DNA from 2 places in the Jeotgalibaca ciconiae genome. Region 1 is predicted to be linked to the other one. Evidence: predicted binding sites of a transcription regulator. Region 1 holds the regulator's gene; the other holds the start of a gene.

What was found. The regulator CtsR, encoded in region 1, represses protease genes until heat stress. The targets are predictions, from matches to a motif close to TTGGTCAAAAAAGGTCAAANA.
Region 2: the regulator CtsR is predicted to act here: its motif matches at 3,020-3,040, upstream of clpB (ATP-dependent chaperone ClpB).

Annotation. Positions count from the first base shown of each region.
Region 1 covers NZ_CP034465.1:1,199,628-1,207,869, reverse strand. The annotation lists rRNA gene EJN90_RS05570 (16S ribosomal RNA) at 1-1,050, shown strand, start outside; rRNA gene EJN90_RS05565 (23S ribosomal RNA) at 1,262-4,179, shown strand; rRNA gene rrf (5S ribosomal RNA) at 4,275-4,390, shown strand; tRNA gene EJN90_RS05555 (tRNA-Val) at 4,436-4,508, shown strand; tRNA gene EJN90_RS05550 (tRNA-Lys) at 4,587-4,659, shown strand; tRNA gene EJN90_RS05545 (tRNA-Thr) at 4,670-4,742, shown strand; tRNA gene EJN90_RS05540 (tRNA-Arg) at 4,791-4,864, shown strand; gene EJN90_RS05535 (CtsR family transcriptional regulator) at 5,126-5,590, shown strand; gene EJN90_RS05530 (ATP-dependent Clp protease ATP-binding subunit) at 5,626-8,133, shown strand.
Region 2 covers NZ_CP034465.1:2,497,418-2,505,659, forward strand. The annotation lists gene EJN90_RS11615 (carbohydrate ABC transporter permease) at 1-159, shown strand, start outside; gene EJN90_RS11620 (extracellular solute-binding protein) at 185-1,843, shown strand; gene EJN90_RS11625 (glycoside hydrolase family 88 protein) at 1,930-2,958, shown strand; gene clpB (ATP-dependent chaperone ClpB) at 3,083-5,692, shown strand; gene EJN90_RS11635 (NfeD family protein) at 5,816-6,412, shown strand; gene floA (flotillin-like protein FloA) at 6,414-7,394, shown strand; gene EJN90_RS11645 (hypothetical protein) at 7,394-8,227, shown strand.

The DNA.
Region 1 (8,242 bases):
AGAAAGCCACGGCTAACTACGTGCCAGCAGCCGCGGTAATACGTAGGTGGCAAGCGTTGTCCGGATTTATTGGGCGTAAAGCGAGCGCAGGCGGTTCCTTAAGTCTGATGTGAAAGCCCACGGCTCAACCGTGGAAGGTCATTGGAAACTGGGGAACTTGAATGCAGAAGAGGAGAGTGGAATTCCATGTGTAGCGGTGAAATGCGTAGATATATGGAGGAACACCAGTGGCGAAGGCGACTCTCTGGTCTGTAATTGACGCTGAGGCTCGAAAGCGTGGGGAGCAAACAGGATTAGATACCCTGGTAGTCCACGCCGTAAACGATGAGTGCTAAGTGTTGGAGGGTTTCCACCCTTCAGTGCTGCAGTTAACGCATTAAGCACTCCGCCTGGGGAGTACGGCCGCAAGGCTGAAACTCAAAGGAATTGACGGGGACCCGCACAAGCGGTGGAGCATGTGGTTTAATTCGAAGCAACGCGAAGAACCTTACCAGGTCTTGACATCCCTTGCCATTCCCAGAGATGGGAGGTTCCCTTCGGGGACAAGGTGACAGGTGGTGCATGGTTGTCGTCAGCTCGTGTCGTGAGATGTTGGGTTAAGTCCCGCAACGAGCGCAACCCTTATTGCTAGTTGCCAGCATTCAGTTGGGCACTCTAGTGAGACTGCCGGTGACAAACCGGAGGAAGGTGGGGATGACGTCAAATCATCATGCCCCTTATGACCTGGGCTACACACGTGCTACAATGGATGGTACAACGAGCAGCGAACCCGCGAGGGCAAGCGAATCTCTGAAAGCCATTCTCAGTTCGGATTGCAGGCTGCAACTCGCCTGCATGAAGCCGGAATCGCTAGTAATCGCGGATCAGCACGCCGCGGTGAATACGTTCCCGGGTCTTGTACACACCGCCCGTCACACCACGAGAGTTTGTAACACCCGAAGTCGGTGGGGTAACCCTTACGGGAGCCAGCCGCCTAAGGTGGGATAGATGATTGGGGTGAAGTCGTAACAAGGTAGCCGTATCGGAAGGTGCGGCTGGATCACCTCCTTTCTAAGGAATTTAACGGAACCTGCCGAAGTTCATCATTCTTGTTCAGTTTTGAGAGGTCAACTCTCAATGAATCTTTGTTCCTTGAAAACTGAATAGCATAACATGAAATACAAAGTAAGAAACCAAAACATTTTACCGCGTTACACGTTGGACGATTTTTTAACGAAAACGTTCGATAGTAAAGGCCAGCAATGGCCGAAGCTTGACCACAGGTTAAGTGAATAAGGGCGCACGGTGGATGCCTTGGCACTAGGAGCCGATGAAGGACGGGACGAACGCCGATATGCTCCGGGGAGCTGTAAGTAAGCATTGATCCGGAGATTTCCGAATGGGGCAACCCAATATCTTTGATAGGATATTACAAACACGTGAATACATAGCGTGTTTGAGGTAGACGCAGGGAACTGAAACATCTCATTACCTGCAGGAAGAGAAAGAAAAATCGATTCCCTGAGTAGCGGCGAGCGAAACGGGAAAAGCCCAAACCAGAGAGCTTGCTCTCTGGGGTTGTAGGACTGGGACGTGAGACTGCAATGGATAGCAGAAGCCGGCTGGAAAGCCGCGCAAGACAGGGTAACAGCCCCGTATGCGAAATCCAACGCAGCTCTACCAGGATCCTGAGTACGGCGGAACACGAGAAATTCCGTCGGAATCCGGGAGGACCATCTCCCAAGGCTAAATACTCCCTAGTGACCGATAGTGAACCAGTACCGTGAGGGAAAGGTGAAAAGCACCCCGGAAGGGGAGTGAAATAGTACCTGAAACCGTGTGCTTACAAGTAGTCAGAGCCCGTTAAGGGGTGATGGCGTACCTTTTGTAGAATGGACCGGCGAGTTACGATCCCATGCGAGGTTAAGCCGAAAAGGCGGAGCCGCAGCGAAAGCGAGTCTGAACAGGGCGAATGAGTATGTGGTCGTAGACCCGAAACCAGGTGACCTACCCATGTCCAGGTTGAAGGTGCGGTAATACGCACTGGAGGACCGAACCCACGTACGTTGAAAAGTGCGGGGATGAGGTGTGGGTAGCGGAGAAATTCCAATCGAACCTGGAGATAGCTGGTTCTCTCCGAAATAGCTTTAGGGCTAGCCTCGGATCAACGAATCGTGGAGGTAGAGCACTGTTTGGACTAGGGGCCCTTCTCGGGTTACCGAATTCAGATAAACTCCGAATGCCATGGATTCAAGTCCGGGAGTCAGACTGCGAGTGATAAGATCCGTAGTCGAAAGGGAAACAACCCAGCCCACCAGCTAAGGTCCCCAAGTATCTGTTAAGTGGAAAAGGATGTGGGGTTGCACAGACAACTAGGATGTTGGCTCAGAAGCAGCCATCATTTAAAGAGTGCGTAATAGCTCACTAGTCGAGTGACCCTGCGCCGAAAATTTACCGGGGCTAAACAGATCACCGAAGCTGTGGATGGAACCCATTGGGGTTCCGTGGTAGGAGAGCGTTCTAAGGGCAGAGAAGCCGGACCGTGAGGACCGGTGGAGCGCTTAGAAGTGAGAATGCCGGTATGAGTAGCGAAAGACGGGTGAGAATCCCGTCCACCGAATGACTAAGGTTTCCTGGGGAAGGCTCGTCCTCCCAGGGTTAGTCGGGACCTAAGCCGAGGCCGACAGGCGTAGGCGATGGACAACAGGTTGATATTCCTGTACCAGTTGTTTTTGTTTGAACGATGGAGGGACGCAGGAGGCTAAGGAAAGCGTGCGATTGGAAGAGCACGCCCAAGCAGTGAGTCCGGGGGAGAGTCAAATGCTTTCCCCCGCACGGATGAGCTGTGACGGGGAGGGAAATTGAGTACCGAAGTTCCCGATGCCACACTGCCAAGAAAAGCTTCTAGTTAGAAACCAACTGCCCGTACCGCAAACCGACACAGGTAGTCGAGGAGAGTATCCTAAGGTGAGCGAGCGAACTCTCGTTAAGGAACTCGGCAAAATGACCCCGTAACTTCGGGAGAAGGGGTGCTGACCGCAAGGTCAGCCGCAGTGAATAGGCCCAAGCGACTGTTTATCAAAAACACAGGTCTCTGCAAAATCGAAAGATGACGTATAGGGGCTGACGCCTGCCCGGTGCTGGAAGGTTAAGAGGAGAGGTTAGCCGCAAGGCGAAGCTTCGAATTGAAGCCCCAGTAAACGGCGGCCGTAACTATAACGGTCCTAAGGTAGCGAAATTCCTTGTCGGGTAAGTTCCGACCCGCACGAAAGGCGTAACGATTTGGGCACTGTCTCAACGAGAGACTCGGTGAAATTATAGTACCAGTGAAGATGCTGGTTACCCGCGACAGGACGGAAAGACCCCATGGAGCTTTACTGCAGGTTGATATTGATTGTTTCTGCCACATGTACAGGATAGGTAGGAGCCGTAGAAGTCGGGACGCTAGTCTCGATGGAGGCGCCATTGGGATACTACCCTTGTGGCAGGAACACTCTAACCCGCTGCCCTTATCGGGCAGGGAGACAGTGTCAGTCGGGCAGTTTGACTGGGGCGGTCGCCTCCTAAAATGTAACGGAGGCGCCCAAAGGTTCCCTCAGAATGGTTGGAAATCATTCGCAGAGTGCAAAGGCAGAAGGGAGCTTGACTGCGAGACAGACAAGTCGAGCAGGGACGAAAGTCGGGCTTAGTGATCCGGTGGTACCGCATGGAAGGGCCATCGCTCAACGGATAAAAGCTACCCTGGGGATAACAGGCTTATCTCCCCCAAGAGTTCACATCGACGGGGAGGTTTGGCACCTCGATGTCGGCTCGTCGCATCCTGGGGCTGTAGTCGGTCCCAAGGGTTGGGCTGTTCGCCCATTAAAGCGGCACGCGAGCTGGGTTCAGAACGTCGTGAGACAGTTCGGTCCCTATCCGTCGCGGGCGTTGGAAATTTGAGAGGAGCTGTCCTTAGTACGAGAGGACCGGGATGGACACACCGCTGGTGTACCAGTTGTTCTGCCAAGAGCATCGCTGGGTAGCTATGTGTGGAAGGGATAAACGCTGAAAGCATCTAAGCGTGAAGCCCCCCTCAAGATGAGATTTCCCATCATTTTAAATGAGTAAGACCCCTGAGAGACGATCAGGTAGATAGGCTGGAAGTGGACGCGCAGCGATGTGTGGAGCGGACCAGTACTAATCGGTCGAGGACTTAACCAAGAAACAGACGGTAAGGCGGAAGAATGGTTTCTTTCCGGTAGATCATGTGGCTATTCAGTTTTGAGGGAACGAAGTTCCTTTGAAAACAAGATATGTGCGGTGGCGATGGCAAGAAGGTCACACCTGTTCCCATCCCGAACACAGAAGTTAAGCTTCTTAGCGCCGATTGTAGTGAAGGGTTTCCCTTTGTGAGAGTAGGACGCTGCCGCGCATTTTTTGTTTTATTTTTATGCTCTTTTATGTTTATTATAATCCCGGAGGTTTAGCTCAGCTGGGAGAGCGTCTGCCTTACAAGCAGGATGTCAGCGGTTCGATCCCGTTAACCTCCATTATCATGTCTATTGTTGTATTAGCAGCTTACGGACATGATGGACGTGAGCAATTGCTCATAGTAAACTTCATATAATGAGTCATTAGCTCAGTTGGTAGAGCATCTGACTTTTAATCAGAGGGTCGCAGGTTCGAGCCCTGCATGACTCATTTTTATTTAGCCGGCTTAGCTCAGTTGGTAGAGCATCTGATTTGTAATCAGAGGGTCGAGGGTTCAACTCCTTTAGCCGGCATTATTAAGGAAGTGAAGGTCGTTTTGTAGACTTCATCTTCCTTTTTTAGCACCCATAGCTCAATTGGATAGAGTATCTGACTTCGAATCAGACGGTTGCAGGTTCGACTCCTGCTGGGTGCATCATGCTTTAAAAGTTGAAGAAATCATTTTATTAAATGCATTTTTACTTATGATTTTGAAATCATATTGTAGAAATGCTTTTTTTTGCAAATTCTATTTAAGGAAGAATAGTTTATCTTTTAGACGGATTAAGCTATAATAGAAAGTCAATACAATATAAAAACCTGTATTTGTCAATCTTTCCATTTGACAGAGACTGCAGAATGCCTTACTATTTAATTGTAATAGTCAAAATTAGTCAGGTGAGAGGAGGCAGTTCTTTTGCAAAACCAAAATATGTCTGATATCATTGAAGATTATATTAAAAAGATATTGAAAACAGAAGAACAGGTAGAAATTCGCCGTAATGAGATGGCTGTACATTTTAATTGTGTTCCTTCCCAAATCAATTATGTAATTAATACTCGGTTTACTGAGCAGCATGGCTATTTGGTAGAGAGTAAGCGCGGCGGTGGTGGTTATATCCGCATTATGAAGGTAAAGTTCCTTGAAGAAGTTGATTTACTTAATGAGATGATTCGAATTATTGGAGATAGCATTAGTGAGCGAGATTCCTATGCAATTGTCCAAAATTTATATAATCAGCAGGTTATCTCAAAACGGGAAGGTAATTTGATTTTGTCAGTAATGGAAAAAGTCTTTTTACATTATTTTGAGATAGACGAAGATAGAGTACGGGCACAGTTATTAAAAAAACTATTAACCAGTTTGCGGTATGAAGCATAATCATTCGCAGATGCTAAGTAAAGGAGGCGTTAAGAATGGATGAACTATTTACAGACAAGGCTAGCAAGGCGTTGATCCTTGCAACAGAAGAAGCACATTATTTCAAACACCAGTCCATTGGAACCGAACATATTCTACTAGGCCTTATTCGAGAAACAGAAGGAATTGCTGGAAAAGTATTGCGTGGTTTTCATATCGATGAAACTCTTATACGTGAAGAAGTTGAACATTTAACCGGATACGGAACAGCACGTCCTTTAGCAAACCAATTTACGCCTATGCCATTTTCGCCTCGCGCTAAAAAAGTAATTATGTATGCAACAAATGAATCACAAAAATTAGCAGTTCCATTAGTTGGAACGGAGCATATTTTGCTAGGGATTTTGAAAGAAGAAATTTTAGCAGTTAAAATATTAAAAAATATTGGTGTGGATTTAAATCTACTTCAAAAAACGTTATATGAAAAACTTGGTTTAAAAGATGCCCCAAAAGGAAATGGGAAAGCTGGCAAAAAGCCACTCAAAAATTCTGAAGGTACGCCTACTCTGGACTCTCTTGCACGTGATTTAACGGATTTAGCTAAAAATGATAAACTAGATCCAATTGTAGGACGAGATCGTGAAGTGAGAAGGATTTTACAAGTTATTTCTCGTAGAACAAAAAATAATCCTGTCTTGGTGGGAGAACCAGGGGTTGGAAAGACAGCTATTGTGGAAGGTCTTGCACAAAAAATTGTGAATGGTGAAGTTCCAGAGCAATTAGCTAATAAGCGTCTCATGATGCTTGATATGGGGTCATTAGTAGCAGGTACGAAATACCGCGGTGAGTTTGAAGAGCGAATGAAGAAAATTATTGATGAAGTTTATCATGATGGCAATGTTATTCTCTTTATTGATGAACTACACACATTGATTGGTGCTGGCGGTGCAGAAGGTGCAATTGATGCATCAAATATTCTAAAACCAGCGTTAGCACGAGGAGAACTTCAAACAATTGGGGCAACTACCTTAGATGAGTATCAAAAATATATTGAAAAAGATGCTGCTTTGGAACGTCGCTTTGCACCTATACACATTGATGAACCTACAGCGGAAGAAACAACAGCAATTTTGAAAGGTCTTCGTAATCGATATGAAGAGCATCACCATGTGGAGATTACTGACGAAGCAATTGAATCTGCAGTGACATTAGCGGTTCGTTACATTACTGCTCGTCGCCTGCCGGATAAAGCAATCGATTTGATTGATGAATCTGCCGCAAAAGTTCGCTTAGATGTTACTCATGGCGATACGCCAGCCGGGAAATTGGAAGACGAATTAGAACGCTTAAGCAAAGATAAAGAGCAAGCGATCTTGAATCAAGACTTTACAAAGGCTGCTCAAATTCGTAAAAAAGAAATATCACGCAAACAACGTCTTGAAAAAGTAAGAGAAGCGAGCTCTATATCAGATGAGGGCGCATATACATTAAGTGTTGACGAAACAGATGTGGCGCAGGTTGTTGCTTTGTGGACGGGAATCCCTGTTTACCAAATGGAACAAAAAGAAAGCGAACGTTTGATGAAACTAGAGAAAGTCCTTCATGAGCGTGTGATTGGACAAGAAGAAGCAGTAAGTGCTGTGGCTCGCGCGATTCGCAGAGCCCGCTCAGGCTTAAAGGACCCTGCTCGCCCAATCGGAAGCTTCTTATTCCTAGGTCCTACCGGTGTAGGTAAGACTGAGCTAGCTAAGACACTTGCAGAGGCAATGTTTGGCTCAGAAGATGCGTTGGTACGGATCGATATGTCTGAATTCATGGAGAAATTTACGACGAGTCGTTTAGTTGGCTCTCCTCCAGGTTATGTTGGTTATGACGAGGGTGGACAGTTAACAGAAAAGATTAGACAAAAACCCTATTCTGTTATTCTTTTAGATGAGATTGAAAAAGCACATCCTGATGTCTTTAATATCTTGTTGCAAGTTTTGGATGATGGTCATTTAACAGATTCTAAAGGAAGAAAAGTAGACTTCCGTAATACTATTTTAATTATGACATCGAATTTAGGAGCGACCGCTTTACGTGATGAAAAGATGGTTGGTTTCAATGTGAAAGATGCAAAACACGATTACACGGCAATGGAAAAAAGAATTCGTGAAGAGCTGAAAAACAGCTTCCGTCCGGAATTCTTGAATCGAGTGGATGAATCGATTGTTTTCCATTCGTTGGCTGAGGAAGAATTACATGAGATTGTTAAGCTAATGGCGAATAATATTGTAAAACGTCTAGAAGAGCTAGATATTCATGTGAAGATCACTCCTACCGCGATTGCTGTTGTAGCGAAAGCTGGTTTTGATCCTGAATATGGAGCACGTCCAATTCGTCGTGCGATTCAAAAAGAGATAGAAGATAAGTTAAGTGAAGAAATGTTAAGTGGCACGATTAATTATGGAGATCATGTAACCATCGGAGCCCGCAATGGAACCATCCGTATTACTGTAAAAGAAAATAAAAAATCAACCACAACCGATAAAAATGAAAACGGCGAATTAGTCGGAAGTAAGTAAGCAAAAAAGGGAAGCCCTCTCGATGAAGGCTTCCCTTTTTTCATAGACTAGGGGATTATAAGTTCAGCCATCAATGTCTAGCTCCCAAGTCCTGACCTAGTGAAAAAAA
Region 2 (8,242 bases), 1.3 Mb from region 1:
CAGACAACTTCCCTTTCGGAAGCAGCAGCCGTTCAAAGTACGCCAGAAGTTCTTCAGGCAGCAGCCGTTATGTTTGTAACCATTCCGATTATTATTATTTATCCATTTTTACAAAAATATTTTGTGAAAGGTGTCATGATTGGAGCAGTAAAAGGTTAACAAAAAAATGAACAGGAGGAATAAAATGATGAAGAATAGCAATTGGAGAAAGATACTTTTAGGGAGTGCAGCTTTGTTAACGTTATCAGGATGTAGCAGCAGTGGTGGCGATGACTCAATGGATAGTGGAACTGCTGGCGGCGGTTCAAGCGATTCAACTGGGGCAGGCGAGCAAGTTACATTAAAAATCCCTGTTTATGATCGTGGTGTAGAAGGTGTGCCGAATGTAACGGACAATTACTGGACCGATTACGTTCAAGAAAATTTTGGTAATCCAAATAATATCACTGTTGAGTATGTCGCTATTAATCGATCGGATGTTATGACTGATTATGCATTACTGGCATCATCTCAAGACTTACCCACTATTTTAATGGAGTATGACTATCCTAAATTATCACAATGGGCAAACGAAGGATATCTTGCAACATTTGATATGGAAGAGTTTAAAGAAGCTGCACCAAAATACTTCGAACAAATGGATGCAGAAGGACAAATGGCCTTTACGGAAATGAATGGTGAAACACATTTTGTTTTAGGAAATCGACCAAACTGGTCCAATGGCTTTAACTTCCAACAGTTTTATCGCAAAGACTGGCTAGAAGAAGTTGGCTACGATGAGTATCCAAAAACTTATAGCGAATGGGTGGATGCCATGACGAAAATACAAGATGCTGGCTTAGCAGATCATCCAGCAGGTGGAACAATGATTCCGAGCCAAGGGGCAGACCTTCCTTGGATATTCATGGATTTCCCAATTAACGAAGAAGAGTGGGCAAGTTATATTTCTGCCGTTATCCCTGCTTTAGGATTTGATGCTAACAAAGCATTATTAGAAAGAGAGAACAATCATTACAACCTTGGCTTTACAGATCCGGAGTATTATTTAACGGATACTGCATCCGCTCAAGCGAAATTCGCCAATGGGGAAAGCTTTGTGTTTGGCTCTTACATTTCAAATACAATGGATTGGCTCATATCATTTTATGAAAACAATCCTGAAGCTGAGTTGGGTATTGTTCCTGCAGCCGAAGTGGATGAAGAAGCTGGTACATCAGCAGTCTACATGGCAGATAACCCATTTGGTATGATCGTTGGTTTCTCTTCTTTAGCAACGGATGATGAAATTCAGGCTGCTTGGAAGTATTTGGATTGGATTGCGGATGAAGATAATTTAAAGATTATGCAGTGGGGAGTTGAAGGCGAAAACTATACAATTAACGAAGAAACAGCTTTACCAGAAAGTGTGGTTGATTACGAAGGCGACAAGAAGCAAGGCTACAATAACAACATTGACTACTGGTGTATCGTAACAGCTTCTCGAGTTGTCGGAGACTTAGAGGATCAGATTTCAGCAGTTAGTCCTAAAGGTCTTCCTCAAGAATTTAATGAAGAGATTTTAGCTATTACAAATCGTAAATCTGAACTATACAAGGAAGCTTACGCTGTCAACTTCCCGTCATTCTCAGTCCCAATTGAAGCAGAAGTAGAATACTCGGGAAGTTTAACAGAAACATATAAAGAGCTTCGTGATAAGTTAGTAATGGCTGATCCAAGTGAGTTCGAAAGTTTATACGAAGAGTACGCACAACAATTTCACGATGCTGGATTTAGGGAGATTGTAGAGGAACGCTTACAGGCTTATAAGGATGGAAATTCAACGCGTTTATTAGAAGTAGAGTAAGATTGTTTTAATAAGCCGCCATGTCGAGGAGTTTTTCCGAAAACATGGCGGTTTTTCATTAAAAATGGAAAGTAGGTATTTATCAATTGAATGAATTAACCTTTGAAAAGGAAAAGATAATCGGTAAAATGGATGCCATTGTAGAAAGAACCATGCAGATGGATTTGACATGGGACTGGGGAACCGGGGTCGCCTATTATGGAATCTGCCAGGCTTACGAAGTTCTAGGTAAACAGGAATATATCGATCTTTTACAAAACCGCATAGATGAATTAATCGACCTAGACGACGGGTACGGCTGGACAGTTAATCGTTGTGCTATGGGACATGCATTAATTACCTTATACGAAGTCACTGGCGAACAGAAGTATTGGGATTTAGTTTTGAGTAAAATTGATTATTTACAACATGAAGCACTGCGCTTTGGTGACCGTGTTTTGCAGCACACTGTATCTTCCAATGATGATTTTCCTGGGCAAGCATGGGCTGATACTTTATTTATGGCTGCTTTTTTGATGCTGAGGGTGGGCATTATCACTAAGAAGGAAGAATTAATTGATGATGCACTCCATCAGTATTATTGGCATATTAAATACTTACAAAATCCTGAAACCTCCCTCTTTTATCATGGTTACGAAGATACAAGCAAAAGTAATTTATCTAGCTTTTATTGGGGAAGAGCTAATGCTTGGGCAGCATATACGATGTCTCAAGTTTGTGCTCGACTACCCGAAGCCTATCTTTATCCCAAGTATATGGATGTATTAGGTGCGCTTGAAGAGCAGCTTTCGGCTCTGAAACTACTGCAAACTGAAAATGGTTTGTGGCGGACTATTTTGGATGACTCCGAATCTTATGAAGAAATTTCTGCATCCGCAGGGATTGCAGCAGCCATGGCTGTCAAGCATAACCCGCTGCGCTTAAAGTACCTGCAAAAATCGATTGGCGGTATTTTTGATAATGTCAGCGATGATGGTCGGGTTCTAAATGTATCTGCAGGTACAGCAGTCATGAGGGATTTAGCAGGATACCGCGACATTTCGAAAAACTGGCTTCAAGGCTGGGGACAAGGTTTGGCGTTGACCTTCTTCGCGGAGATTATTGGCCGTTATTAAAAGCAATAGCTTCTGACTAATGAAAAATTATTAAGTCAGAAGCTATTTTTGATAGTGTTATTTTTTGACCATAACTGACCAAGGTTGTATAATTACCTTATGGACTGAAGAAGAGGTGACTGAAATGCAAGTAGAAAAGATGACTCGCGCGATGCAAGAAGCGTTAGGAGAAGCACAGAATATTGCAATTAATAGGAAACATCAATTTATTGAAATTCCTCATCTATGGAAAACATTGATGCAGCCAAATTCGTTTGCTAGAAATTTCTATCAAGATTTAGGGATGGATTTACAAGCATTGGACCACGTGATTGATAAGGAACTCGATAAAATTTCACAAGTATCCGGAACGAATATTCAATACGGTCAGTCTTTTGGGCAAAATCTTTACCAGCTTTTCCTTGAAGCCAATAAAGAGATGGAAGAATTCCAAGATGAATACTTATCAACCGAAGTGGTTTTGTTAGCTCTTTATTCACTATCCCATCATCCACTAACCCTCTATTTAAAGGAGAATGGACTAAGCAAGCAAATTATAAAAAACAAAATAGTAGAAATAAGAGGCGGTGATCGTGTGACTTCACAAGATCAAGAAGAACAATACCAAGCATTGGAAAAATATGGAATTGATTTGATTCAAGCAATGAAAAGCGGCAAGCATGATCCGGTTATTGGCCGTGATGAAGAGATTCGAGATGTCATTCGAATTCTTTCAAGAAAAACAAAAAACAACCCTGTCCTCATTGGAGAACCAGGCGTTGGGAAGACTGCAATTGTTGAAGGTTTGGCTCAACGGATCGTCAGAAGAGATGTGCCGGATAATTTAAAAGACAAGACGATTTTTTCTCTCGATATGGGTGCTTTAATTGCAGGAGCGAAATACCGTGGTGAATTTGAAGAGCGTCTGAAAAGTGTTTTAAAAGAAGTGAAAAAAAGTGATGGACGGATCATTTTATTTATTGATGAAATCCATACCATTATCGGTGCCGGAAAAACAGAAGGTAGCATGGATGCAGGAAATCTTCTAAAACCAATGTTAGCTCGTGGAGAATTGCATTGTATTGGTGCAACTACATTGGATGAGTACCAACAAAATTTTGAAAAAGATAAAGCTTTGGAGCGTCGTTTTCAAAAAGTAGTAGTTGCAGAACCAACAGTAGAAGATACCATTACGATTTTAAGAGGATTGAAAGAACGCTTTGAAATACACCATAGCGTAACCATCCAAGATAATGCGATTGTAGCTGCAGCAACACTTTCTAATCGTTATATCACGGATCGTTTTCTTCCGGATAAGGCCATCGACTTAGTTGACGAAGCTTGTGCCAGTATCAAAGTAGAGATGAATTCCATGCCGACAGAACTTGATCAAGTAACTCGCAAACTAATGCAGCTTGAAATTGAAGAAGCTGCATTAAAACAAGAAAAAGACGAATTAAGCAAGCAGCGGTTAATAAGCATACAAAATGAATTGGCCGAATCTCGTGAAGAAGCAAACAGGCTTAAGATGCAATGGGAAATAGAAAAAGAAGAAGCTGAAACGGTTCGTTCCAAAAGAGAAGAATTGGAAATCGCTCGAAGACAACTAGAAGACGCCGAGTCAGAATATGATTTAGAAAAAGCAGCGGTGCTAAGACATGGAACCATTCCACAATTAGAGAAAGAACTGGCTGATTTAGAGCGAAAAAATGCTGAGACCCAAACCGACGAAGGAAAGCTTGTTCAAGAAGCCGTTACCGAAAATGAAATAGCATCGGTCGTAGAACGCTTGACGGGCATACCAGTTAAGCGGTTAGTAGAAGGGGAGAAAGAAAAACTATTAACTCTCTCAGAAACTTTACACAAACGAGTGATTGGACAAGATGAGGCGGTAGAAAGCGTCACAAATGCAGTTCTTCGTTCTCGTGCAGGCTTGCAATCACCGAATCGACCAATCGGCTCCTTTTTATTTTTAGGACCTACAGGGGTCGGAAAGACAGAATTAGCAAAAGCACTTGCTGAAAACTTATTTGATTCACAAGACCATATGGTGCGAATTGATATGAGTGAATATATGGAAAAATTTGCAGTAAGTCGTTTGGTTGGTGCACCCCCAGGTTATGTTGGATACGAAGAGGGCGGCCAATTAACGGAAGCGGTTCGCAGAAGTCCTTACACAATTGTGCTCCTGGATGAAATTGAAAAAGCTCACCCGGATGTATTTAATATCCTTCTTCAAGTAATGGACGACGGTCGATTAACTGACTCGAAAGGTAGAACGGTTGATTTCAAGAATACAGTCTTGATTATGACAAGTAATCTCGGATCTCAATATCTCCTGAACAGTATGGAAGAAAATGGTGAAATAACGGAAGAAACTAAAAATAATGTGCTTGATTTATTAAAGATAACTTTCAAGCCAGAATTCCTCAATCGAATTGATGACACGGTTCTGTTTTCTCCACTTAACAAAGAAGACATCCATCTAATCGTTGATAAAATCATTCTGGAGTTACAAGAGCGGCTGGCTAACCGTCAAATCAAGTTATCGATTTCGGAAGAAGTAAAAGAGTGGATTACAATAAATGCCTATGATTTTCAATATGGGGCACGCCCTCTAAGAAGATTTATTACCAATCGAATTGAAAACTTATTAGCGAAAGAGATCATTAAAGGTTCGATTCAAGAAAACCAACATGTGCTGATAAATTTAGTAGACGGAAAAATTAATTTTTCTATTCTAAAAGATCATTAAGATAAAGCGGCAACAATACTAGTAAAATATTGTTGTCGCTTTATTTAATTGCAAATGTACGATAAAATAATAGTGTAAAGTTTTGTTCTTACGAATATGTATTTTATGTTGGAGGTGATAATATTGCTTTTCTTGGTAATTGGTTTTATTTGTTTGGTTGTTATGTTATTTACGAATAAATTTTATGTATTTGGCGGCTTGTCAATTATCAGTTTCTTTATTTACTTTATGATGGTGGGAGACGGTTCTTGGGTAACATTCCTACTCTTTTTATCTGGTATCTTCCTGCTCATACTGGAGATATTTATTCCGGATTTTGGTTTAATTGGGATAGCAGGCTTCGTATTGCTCGCTCTTGGTTATCTCTCCAATCAAAATGATTTATGGGGAAGCCTGTTTGATTTAGGGCTTGCGATAGTGATTGCAGTGATTACGGCTTATATCTTGTTAAAAAAAGGATATACTTTTTTACCTGGTAAGAGTAGTTTGGTACTTGGAACATCGTTACAAAAAAATCGTGGATATTCTACTGGAAGAGATTATACGATTTATTTAGGAAAAACGGGAACAGCGGTTACGACGCTTCGTCCTTCAGGAAAAGCTGAAATTGATGGCAAAGTACTGGATGTTTTAAGTGATGGAAATGTGATTCGCGAAGGAGCATCGGTTCAAGTTATACATGTAGAAGGAATAAAAATTATAGTGAAGGAGTTGGCGTAATATGCAAGAAGGTATTATCGGCATTGTTATCATTGCCGTAATCGTAATCTTGGTTTTATCTTTGTTTTTCCGTTTCGTACCTGTGGGATTATGGATTACTGCATATTTTTCAGGAGTAAAGTTAAAAATTTCAGAATTAATCGGAATGCGATTAAGAAGGGTATCACCAAGCTTAGTCGTTCAGCCCTTGATTAAAGCTACGAAAGCTGGGCTGGTTATTGACACAGGTGAATTAGAGGCGCATTACTTGGCTGGTGGAGATATTAATCAGGTTATTGATGCACTGATTGCTGCTCAGCGTGCGAATATTGATCTTGAATTCGAGCAAGCAGCTGCAATTGATCTGGCCGGAAGAAACGTTTTTGAAGCGGTTCAAGTAAGTGTTAACCCGAAAGTTATTGAAACACCTATTATTGCTGGTGTAGCTATGAATGGTATTGAAGTAAAAGCAAAAGCAAAAGTAACTGTTCGTGCGAACATTGAACGTTTGGTCGGTGGTGCTGGTGAGGAGACAATCATTGCCCGTGTTGGTGAAGGGATTGTAACTACTGTAGGTTCTGCAAAAGCCCATTCGCAAGTATTAGAGAATCCAGATTCTATCTCACAGACCATTTTACGTAAAGGATTGGATTCCGGTACAGCATTCGAAATTCTATCAATCGATATCGCTGACGTAGATGTAGGACGCAACGTAGGAGCTAAATTACAAGCAGAGCAAGCTGAAGCGGACAAACGCGTTGCTCAAGCAAAAGCAGAGGAAAAACGTTCACTTGCTGTTGCAGAAGAGCAAGAAATGATTGCTGAAGTTCAAAGACAACGTGCAAAAGTTGTTGAAGCAGAAGCGCAAGTTCCGTTAGCGATGGCAGAAGCTCTTCGTTCAGGGAACCTTGGCGTAATGGATTATTATAAAATGAAAAACATTACGGCGGATACGGACATGAGAAACTCACTGTCAGGAAATAAAGACAGAAGTGATTCCTAATGAGCCCATGGACTTTTTTACTACCAACTTTATTTAATTTCGCTGCATTGATTTTTATTGTTGTGATTTGGATTATCTTTGTTCGTAATTTTTTACGTGAAATGCGCAAAGGAAAGCAACGAACTCAAAATCAATGGACACAACAAACAAGAACGCAGCAAAGTAGACAAATAGCAAAAGAGCCATCCGTGTCATCTCCAAGTAGAAGAAATGCACAAAGAGGAACTAGGACAAATGCGCGTTCGCAGCAAAGAAAAAGGAGTACTTCTTGGCAATCTACGAGTGCGAAAACAGATGGACAGAGCATTCGATTAAGAGAATTAATGAAGTACAAACCTGCTGATTTGTATCGCTTATTAAAAGACCATTTACCGGAAGAATACAAAGAAGAAATTCAAAGTATTTTTAATTCTCCCAATGCTGAAGTGGAATTGATTAAATTTATCAGAAGACCTGATGTATGGCCGAGCGTTCAAAAATCGCTTGCAGAAATTAGTTCTGGGTCATCAAGAAGACAGACTGCATCAAGACCCATGGGTTCTCAAAAAACGCCACAAGCGGTTGTCGAAAAACCTTCTGCAGATGAAGAATATATTGATTTGGATTGGTTGGATAGAGAAGATGCTCAGTTACAAAGCGAATATGACTCTGTCGTTCATGAGTTTGATTATTTTATGGAAGATATCTCTGGAAAAGATTTAACTGAATCCATACAGACTGCTTCTTCCTCGTCTCGTTTTAATAAAACCAGATTGGATAAAGAAATTTCTGATAAAAAATGGCTTAAAGAAGCAGTTATTGCAACTGTTATTTTAGAAAAGCCAGATTTTTAACGAAGGGAAGGATTG